Regions from separate parts of the Pedococcus badiiscoriae genome, predicted to be linked through region 2. Evidence: predicted binding sites of a transcription regulator. Region 2 holds the regulator's gene; each other region holds the start of a gene.
The links. The regulator HrcA, encoded in region 2, represses chaperone genes, less so after heat shock. The targets are predictions, from matches to a motif close to TTNGCACTCGNNNNNNNCGAGTGCNAA.
Positions count from the first base shown of each region.

Region 1: a site for HrcA is predicted at 1,223-1,249, ahead of groL (chaperonin GroEL). Genes of this name have one in related genera too.
Region 3: a site for HrcA is predicted at 1,752-1,778, ahead of groES (co-chaperone GroES). Genes of this name have one in related genera too.

Region 1 is NZ_JACCAB010000001.1:1,765,204-1,768,415, forward strand. Features, by position in the region: gene BJ986_RS08520 (DUF559 domain-containing protein) at 587-1,063, shown strand; gene groL (chaperonin GroEL) at 1,367-2,992, shown strand; gene BJ986_RS08530 (alkaline phosphatase D family protein) at 3,098-3,212, shown strand, end outside.
Region 2 is NZ_JACCAB010000001.1:2,765,307-2,768,518, forward strand. Features, by position in the region: gene BJ986_RS13030 (DUF4870 domain-containing protein) at 1-3, opposite strand, end outside; gene BJ986_RS13035 (DUF3097 family protein) at 139-1,038, opposite strand; gene hrcA (heat-inducible transcriptional repressor HrcA) at 1,187-2,218, shown strand; gene dnaJ (molecular chaperone DnaJ) at 2,288-3,212, shown strand, end outside.
Region 3 is NZ_JACCAB010000001.1:2,033,991-2,037,202, reverse strand. Features, by position in the region: gene groL (chaperonin GroEL) at 1-1,191, opposite strand, end outside; gene groES (co-chaperone GroES) at 1,293-1,586, opposite strand; gene BJ986_RS09755 (GNAT family N-acetyltransferase) at 1,876-2,697, shown strand; gene BJ986_RS09750 (THUMP-like domain-containing protein) at 2,778-3,212, shown strand, end outside.

The sequences.
Region 1 (3,212 bases), 1.0 Mb from region 2:
ACCGGACCGCTCCGGCGACCTGACTCCGCCCGCCACCTGATCGCCCGAGATCCCAGCTTTCGGGCCCGTGAGGGCCGTTGCAGCCCGAAAGCTGGGATCTCGGCGAGGTCAGGTGCCTTGCGGCCTGTGGAGAACTCCCAGGGGACCGTTGCGGATTTGCCACGCTCGTCGGGTGCGACAGCCCCGGACCCCACTCCCCGCGGTGCTGCGCGACCGTGCGTTCACCGTGGCCGAGGCGCGCGCGGCTGACGTCGGGCGATCTCGACTGGATGCCCGGGACCTGCAACGGCCCGGCTGGGGCATTCGCTCCACCCGGTCAGCAGGCACGATCGACGAGCACGCACGTGACCTCCTGGTGGTCCTTCCGCCGGGCGCGGCGTTCTCACACCTCACCGCGGCCCGGCTTTGGCGCTTGCCGCTCCCGACCCGGTGGAGCCGACACGAGCCACTGGACGTCCTGACTTGCGGGACGCCGAGCCGACGCGACGGCGTCCGTGGACATCGCGGTCTTGAGCTGCGCGAGGTCGAGATCCTGAGAGGGCTGCCTGTCACTCGTCCGGTGCCTACCTGGACGGATCTCGCGACGATGCCTGCCTTGTCGGTCGAGGATCTCGTCATTGCCGGCGACGCCTTTGCCACTCGGGACCCGCGCCTGGTGGCAGCCCTCGCGGCAGCCGGAGCCGGAGTCGGCGGCAGGGGCCGGCGTAAGCTCCGTGCTGCGTCCGAGCTGGTCAGGAGCGGAAGCGGGTCACCGATGGAGACCCGGGCCCGACTCGCCTTCGGCGAGGCTGGTCTGCCAGAGCCAGAGCTCAACGCAACCGTCTATGCCGAGGACGGCCACTTCCTTGCGCGGGTGGACTTCATGTGGCGAGGGCCGCGCGTCATCGTCGAGTACGAAGGTGACCAGCACCGGTCGGACCGACGACAGTGGGAGAACGACATCCAGCGCGTCCGGCTTCTCGAGGACCTGGGCTGGAAGGTCGTGCGGATCACCGCGGCCGACCTGGCCGATCCGCACCGGCGCCGAGAGCTCATGCGCATGCTTCACCGCCTCGTGGGCTGATGCGGTCGGCACCTGGCGGACTCGGCATACGGTGTTGTCCACCTCGAGATCCCAGCTCTCGGGCCCGCCGGGGGCGGTTGCAGCCCGAGAGCTGGGATCTCGGCGAGGTCACGCGCCGGACCCGTTTGCACTCTCCCCCTGAGAGTGCCAATAATGGCATTAGCACTCTCACCATGAGAGTGACAATCCAGGCCAGTAGGGCGAGGTCCGGGGAGCACGGCGACGTGAGCCGCGCAAGCCGGTCCGTCCGTCGCGGGCGCCCGCTGGCCACCGTTTACGTTTCGCGTGGGAGGAACCACCCGAATGGCCAAGATCATCGCTTTCGATGAAGAGGCTCGCCGCGGTCTCGAGCGGGGAATGAACATCCTCGCCGACGCCGTCCGCGTCACCCTCGGTCCGAAGGGCCGCAACGTCGTCCTCGAGAAGAAGTGGGGAGCCCCGACGATCACCAACGATGGTGTGTCCATCGCCAAGGAGATCGAGCTCGACGACCCGTACGAGAAGATCGGCGCAGAGCTGGTCAAGGAAGTTGCCAAGAAGACGGATGACGTCGCTGGCGACGGCACGACCACGGCCACCGTCCTCGCCCAGGCCCTCGTCAAGGAGGGTCTGCGCAACGTCGCCGCAGGCGCCAACCCGATGGCCCTCAAGCGCGGCATCGAGAAGGCCGTCGAGGCCGTCTCCGCCCAGCTGCTCGAGATGGCCAAGGATGTCGAGACCAAGGAGCAGATCGCTTCGACCGCCTCGATCTCCGCTGCTGACCCCCAGATCGGCGAGATGATCGCCGAGGCCATGGACAAGGTCGGCAAGGAAGGTGTCATCACCGTCGAGGAGTCCAACACCTTCGGCCTCGAGCTCGAGCTCACCGAGGGCATGCGCTTCGACAAGGGCTACATCAGCCACTACTTCGTCACCGACACCGAGCGCATGGAGTCGGTGCTCGAGGACCCCTACGTCCTCGTGGTCAACTCCAAGATCTCCGGCATCAAGGACCTGCTGCCCCTCCTCGAGAAGGTCATGCAGTCCGGCAAGCCGCTGCTCATCATCGCCGAGGACGTGGACGGCGAGGCCCTGTCGACCCTGGTGGTCAACAAGATCCGTGGCACCTTCAAGTCGGTCGCCGTCAAGGCTCCCGGCTTCGGTGACCGTCGCAAGGCCATGCTGGCCGACATCGCCATCCTCACCGGTGGCCAGGTCATCTCCGAGGAGGTCGGCCTCAAGCTCGACACCACGGAGCTCGACATGCTCGGTCGCGCCCGCAAGGTCGTCGTGACCAAGGACGAGACGACCATCGTCGAGGGTGCTGGCGAGGCCGACCAGATCCAGGGTCGCGTCAACCAGATCCGCGCCGAGATCGACAAGTCGGACAGCGACTACGACCGCGAGAAGCTGCAGGAGCGCCTGGCCAAGCTGGCCGGCGGTGTTGCGGTCATCAAGGCCGGTGCCGCGACCGAGGTCGAGCTCAAGGAGCGCAAGCACCGCATCGAGGACGCCGTGCGCAACGCCAAGGCTGCCATCGAGGAGGGGATCGTCGCCGGTGGTGGCGTGGCCCTGCTCCAGGCGACCAAGGCCGCGTTCGAGAAGCTCGAGCTCGAGGGTGACGAGGCCACCGGTGCGAACATCGTTCGCGTCGCAGCCTCCGCTCCGCTCAAGCAGATCGCGATCAACGCCGGCCTCGAGGGCGGCGTCGTGAGCGAGAAGGTCAGCACGCTCGAAGCAGGGTGGGGCCTCAACGCCGCCACCGGCGAGTACGTCGACCTCATCGCCGCGGGCATCATCGACCCGGCGAAGGTGACGCGCTCGGCGCTGCAGAACGCCGCGTCGATCGCCGCGCTGTTCCTCACCACCGAGGCCGTCATCGCCGACAAGCCCGAGAAGGCTGCGCCGATGGCTCCCGGTGGCGACGAGATGGGTGGCATGGGCTTCTGAGCCCAGCCACACGGCATACGCCAGAACGAGGGGCGGTCCACCGAGAGGTGGGCCGCCCCTCGTCTTTGTCCCCACCGGACCGGTATGCCGTGTAGAACGGTCCTCGTGCCGACTCATCCCTCTTCTGGCCCCCTGACCCTGGGGCCGCTGCTCCGCTACATCGGGGAGACCTCGGCGACGATCTGGGTCCAGACCCGCGATGCCGCGCAGGTGCGGGTGC
Region 2 (3,212 bases):
CATGGGTTTCTCCGTGGTGGTGGCCTGCAGGGTGTCTGCACCTAGTGAAACGCATGGAGGGGCTGGGTGGTCCCGCCTTCGGGGTGGAATCGGGGGTGTGGTCAGGGGAGCGTCAGGGCCGACCCTGACCCGGACGCCTCAACGGCGTGGGTCGGTCACCGAGTCCGCTTGCGCCTCCGTGACGAAGTCGATGAGCTCCTCGACGCTGGCGAGCAGGGTCGGCTCGAGGTCGGCGTACGACCGCACCGTCCCGAGGATCTGCTTCCACGCCCTCGCGATGTCGGCCTGGTCGTCGTGCGCCCACCCCAGGTGCGCGCAGATCCCGTGCTTCCACGACTGGCCGCGAGGGATCACCGGCCACTGCGTCAGGCCGAGCCGCTCGGGGCGCACGCTCTGCCACACGTCGACGTACGGGTGCCCGAGGATCCGCACGTGGGCGGCATACGGTCCACGGGCCGCGTCCTGCACGACGCGGTGCTCCTTGGTGCCGGGCAGCAGGTGGTCGACGAGCACCCCCATCCGGCGGCCCGGACCCGGCTGGAAGTCGGCGATCGCCGCGACCAGGTCGTCGACGCCGTCCAGCATCTCGACCACCACACCCTCGATCCGCAGGTCCGCGCCCCACACCTTCTCGACCAGCTCGGCGTCATGCCGGCCCTCGACGAAGATGCGTGAGCCGCTCGCCACCCGGGCCGTGGCCCCGTGCACGGCCCGTGAGCCCGAGGCCGTGCGCGAGGCGGCGGCCTTGGCCTGCTCGAGCTGCGCGCGGGCGGCCGCGGTGGGTGGGGTCAGGACGACCGGAGCCCCGTCGAGCAGGAAGCCGGGGCCCATCGGGAAGCCCTTGGTGCGACCGCGACGGTCCTCCAGGTGCACGACCCGCATCCCCCCGGCCTTCTCGACGCGGACCACGGCACCGCACCAGCCGGTCTCGACGTCCTCGACGACCAGGCCGGTCTCGGCCTCGACCTCGCGCGAACGTCCCCGCGGGGGGAGCTTCCAGTCACCGGACAGGACATCGGAGCCATAGCGGTCGGACACCGACGCAGGGTATGCCGCGCGGAGCCCCGGGCGGCGAGGGCGCGCCGCCCGTGCTGCCCGGACAGGGGAACCCCGTAGACTTGGCACTCGCTGAGCCTGAGTGCCAGCCTGTCCGTAGTCGGGCCAGATCGGTTGAAGGAGGTGCCTGATGAGCGAGGAACGTCGACTCGCCGTGCTGCGCGCGATCGTGCAGGACTACGTCCAGACATCCGAACCGGTGGGTTCCAAGGCGCTGCTCGACCGTCACCAGCTGGGGGTCTCGGCCGCCACGGTGCGCAACGACATGGCGGCGCTGGAGGAGGAGGGCCTCATCGCCGCCCCGCACACCAGCGCCGGGCGGGTGCCGACCGATGCCGGCTACCGCCTGTTCGTCGACCGGCTGAGCTCCGTCAAGCCCATGACCGCGGCCGAGCGGGCCGCGATCGCCCAGTTCCTCGAGGGCGCCGTCGACCTCGACGACGTCGTCGACCGGACGGTTCGCCTGCTGGCGTCGCTGACCAGGCAGGTCGCCGTCATGCAGTACCCATCGCTGACGCGGTCGACGGTGCGGCACATCGAGTTCGTCGCGATGGGTCCGACCCGCCTGATGGTGGTGCTCATCGTCAACACCGGCCGCGTCGAGCAGCGCGTCATCGAGACCAGCCAGGACCTGTCCACCAAGGAGGGTGAAGCCACGCTCGGACTGGTCCGGGCCAAGGTCAACGCCCGCGCCGTGGGGCAGCGGCTGGTCGAGGCCGCCGCGTCGCTGGCGAACCTCGCCGACGAGTTCGAGCCGGCCGACCGCGACCTGGTCCGCGCCGTCGTGCGGTCCCTCGACGACGCGCTGGTGGAGGAGCGCGAGGAGCGGGTCGTCCTCGCGGGCACGGCGAACCTGGCGCGCGTCGGCACCGACTTCCCCCTCAGCATCGGCCCGGTCCTCGAAGCGCTCGAGCAGCACGTCGTGCTGCTCAAGCTGCTCGGCACCGCGCGCGAGACCTCCGACATGGTCTCGGTCCGCATCGGCCACGAGAACCCGTTCGCCGGGCTCCAGTCGACCTCGGTCGTCTCGACCGAGTACGGCTCGGGCTCCGAGCTCGTCGCCGGTCTGGGTGTCCTCGGGCCCACCCGGATGGACTACCCCACGACCATGGCGTCCGTGCGGGCCGTGGCCACCTACGTCTCCCGAATCCTCGCGCAATGACGCGCGTCCGACCTCGTACCGCCAACCGTCACCCCGGTGACACCAAGGACACTCGTTGAAGGACATCCGTTGAACGACTACTACCAGGACCTGGGTGTGTCCCGGGACGCCAGCCCCGAGGACATCAAGCGCGCGTACCGCAAGAAGGCGCGGACGCTGCACCCCGACGTCAACCCGAGCCCGGAGGCCGAGGAGCAGTTCAAGAAGGTCTCGCAGGCCTATGACGTGCTCTCCGACGCCGACAAGCGGCGTTCCTACGACATGGGTTCGGACCCGTATGCCGCAGGTGCCGCCGGTTTCGGCCAGGGCTTCTCCTTCAGCGACATCATGGACGCCTTCTTCGGTGCCGGCGCCGGGCAGGCCCAGCGCGGTCCGCGCTCGCGGCAGCGGCGTGGCCAGGACGCCCTCATCCGGCTCGACATCGACCTCGGCGACGCCGTGTTCGGCGCCGAGAAGGAGCTCGCGATCGAGACAGCCGTGGTGTGCTCGACCTGTCACGGCGACGGCGCCCAGCCCGGCACCTCGCGGCGCACCTGCGACGTCTGCGGTGGACGCGGCGAGATCCAGCAGGTCCAGCGCTCGTTCCTCGGCCAGGTGATGACGACCCGTCCGTGCGCCACCTGCCAGGGCTACGGCGAGGTGCTCGTGAGCCCGTGCTTCGAGTGCTCCGGTGACGGCCGGGTCCGCACCCGTCGCACGCTCAAGATCAAGGTCCCGGCGGGGGTCGACACCGGCACCCGCATCCAGCTCGGCGGCGAGGGCGAGGTCGGTCAGGGTGGTGGCCCGGCGGGCGACCTCTACGTCGAGGTGGCCGTGCGCGCGCACCAGACCTTCCAGCGCCGGGGCGACGACCTGCACTGCACCGTCGAGCTGCCCATGACCGCTGCCGCCCTCGGCACGACGATCAAGCTCGACACGTTCGACGGGAGCAACGAGCTCGAGATCAAGGCGGGCACCCAGCCCGGCGACGCGATGACGCTGCGCGGCCTCGGGG
Region 3 (3,212 bases), 730 kb from region 2:
GGCGTCCTCGATGCGGTGCTTCTTCTCCTTGAGCTCCACCTCGGTGTGGGCACCCACCTTGATGACGCAGACGCCACCGGCGAGCTTGGCGAGGCGCTCCTGGAGCTTCTCGCGGTCCCAGTCGGAGTCGGTGCGCTCGATCTCGGCCTTGATCTGGTTGACCCGGCCGGTGACGTCGTCGGAGTTGCCGCCGCCGTCGATGATCGTGGTGGTGTCCTTGGTGACGACGACGCGGCGGGCCTGGCCCAGCACGTCGAGGTCCGCCTGGTCGAGCTTGAGGCCGACCTCCTCGGAGATGACCTGGCCACCGGTGAGGGTCGCCATGTCCTGCAGCATCGCCTTGCGACGGTCACCGAAGCCGGGCGCCTTGACCGCGACGACGTTGAACGTGCCGCGGATCTTGTTGACCACCAGGGTCGACAGCGCTTCGCCGTCAACGTCCTCGGCGATGATCAGCAGTGGCTTGCCGGTCTTGACGACCTTCTCCAGCACCGGCAGGACATCGGCGATGGCCGAGATCTTGCCCTGGTTGATGAGGATGTAGGCGTCCTCGACCACGGCCTCCATGCGCTCTGCGTCCGAGACGAAGTACGGCGAGATGTAGCCCTTGTCGAACTGCATGCCCTCGGTGAACTCGAGCTCGGTCGTCGCCGTCGAGGACTCCTCGACGGTGATGACGCCGTCCTTGCCGACCTTGTCGAACGCGTCGGCGATGGTGGCGCCGATGGTCTGGTCCTGGGCGGACAGCGCTGCGACCTGGGCGATCTCGTCCTTGCCCTCGATCTCGCGAGCGTTCTCGAGCAGCCGGGCGCTGACGGCCTGGACCGCCGCGTCGATGCCGCGCTTCAGGCTGGCCGGGGCGGCGCCCGCGGCAACGTTGCGCAGGCCCTCCTTGACCATGGCCTGGGCGAGGACGGTGGCCGTGGTGGTCCCGTCGCCTGCGACGTCGTTGGTCTTGGTGGCGACCTCCTTGGCGAGCTGGGCACCGAGGTTCTCGTAGGGGTCCTCGAGCTCGATCTCGCGGGCGATGGTCACGCCGTCGTTGGTGATCGTGGGTGCGCCCCACTTCTTGTCGATGACGACGTTGCGGCCCTTCGGGCCGAGGGTCACCTTGACCGCGTTCGCGAGCGCGTCAACGCCGCGCTCCAGCGACTTGCGGGCGGAGTCGTTGAACTCCAGCGTCTTAGCCATGAAAGTCCTTCTCTAGCAGTGGAGTACAGGGATTGAAGGCAACGTGCCCTGTATGCCGGCAGGCCGGCATACAGGGCACGTTGCTCACGCGGTGCGGATGCTCAGCCGACGATGGCGAGGATGTCGCGGGCGGAGAGGATGAGGTACTCCTCGCCGCCGTGCTTGATCTCGGTGCCGCCGTACTTGCTGTAGATGACCCGGTCGCCGACGGTGACGTCGAGCGGGACGCGGTTGCCGTGGTCGTCGATCCGGCCAGGACCGATCGCGAGGACCTCGCCCTCCTGGGGCTTCTCCTTCGCGGTGTCCGGGATGACGAGGCCAGACGCGGTGGTCTGCTCGGCCTCGACGGACTTGACGACGATGCGGTCTTCGAGCGGCTTGATGGAAACCGACACGATGATGACCTCCCCTTCGGGAATGTCGAAGTTGGACAGGTGGATGGTGGTGCTTGGTGCTGTGGTGCTGAGGTCACGGCCTGGCGGTCGCCGTCGCGGGGATCGACCGACTGGCTGCGTTAGCACTCGGCGAACCGGAGTGCCAACGCAAATCTAGGCTCGCGGTTAGCACTCGGTCAACTCGAGTGCCAGAGATTGTCCGTTGCGTTCGCCACGAGCGGACGGACAACGCCTGGGGGACGGACAAACCAGTTGCCGAGCGCGGTCCGCGGGAGGCAGGGTCAGCAGCGTGACCGACACCCACGAGACCTCCGCCGCGCTCCTGCGAGCCTACGACGCGCAGCTGCGCGAGGAGCGCGAGGTGACCTCGTCCCTGGACACCGCCCGGCTCGGGCCGCTCGTGCTCGCGACGTTCATGGGTGGGCGCGGCTTCATCACCTACCGGAGCCTGGACACCGACGACGGTCCAGCCACCCGAGACTCGGTCGCGCTGCTCGTGGAGCAGGCCCTCGAGCACTACCTGGTGAAGCCCGAGATCACCCGGGTCGAGTGGAAGACCCGCGGGCACGACCACGCCCCGGGCCTGCACGACGCCCTCGTCGCCCACGGGTTCACCCCCGACGAGCCGGAGTCGATCATGATCGGTGAGGCCCAGCTGCTGGCTGGGGACGTCCCGTTGCCGGAAGGCGTCACCGTCCGCCGGGTCACCGAGGAGGGCGACGTCCGGGCCATGTGCGCGATGCAGGCCGAGGTGTTCGGCGACGACGAGGCGCAGGCGCAGGACCGGGCGGATGAGATCCTGAACCGGCTGCGGACGCGCGACGACCTGGAGATGTGGGTCGCCGAGCACGACGGCACGATCGTCAGCGCCGGGCGCCTCGAACCCGTCGCCGGGACCGAGTTCGCCGGCATCTGGGGCGGCGCCACCCGACCCGCGTTCCGCGGACGCGGGATCTACCGGGCGCTGACCTCCGCCAGGGCGCGTTCGGCCATCGCCCGCGGCAAGCGCTACATCAACAGCGACTCGACGGAGTTCTCCCGTCCCATCCTCGAGCGATCGGGCTTCCTCAAGGTCTCGACGACCACCCCCTACGAATGGCGGCGCCCCTAGCCCGCTGCCCCGCATGGCCCGCATGGCCCGCATGGCCCGCATGGCCCGGTCAGCACCCGCCGTACGACAGAATGCCGGGCATGGACCTGGCTCTGCTGCGACGGCTGACCACCGGCGAGGGCTGGGGCCTGCTGCAGTCCCTCCCCCCGTACGACGAGGCGGGCGCGCTGGCGCTGCAGCAGCGCTTGCGGGACGCCGGCTTCGAGCCCGACCTCGTCGCCGCCGCGCTGAACCAGGCCCGGTTGCGCGCCAAGGGCCAGGACAAGTTCGGCGAGTTCGCCCGCGGCATGGTGCTCACCTCCGACGGCCTGGAACAGGCGACCCGGCTCGCGGTAGCTGCCCAGCACGCCCAGCGCTTCCGGGCCGCGGGCATCCACACCGTGTACGACCTCGGGTGTGGCATCGGCTCGGACGCCATGGCGATGGCAGGCCTCGACCTGCGGGTCAGAGCCATCGACGCCGACGAGGTGACCGCGGGGATCGCGGCGGTGAACCTGCGGCACTGGCCGGACTCC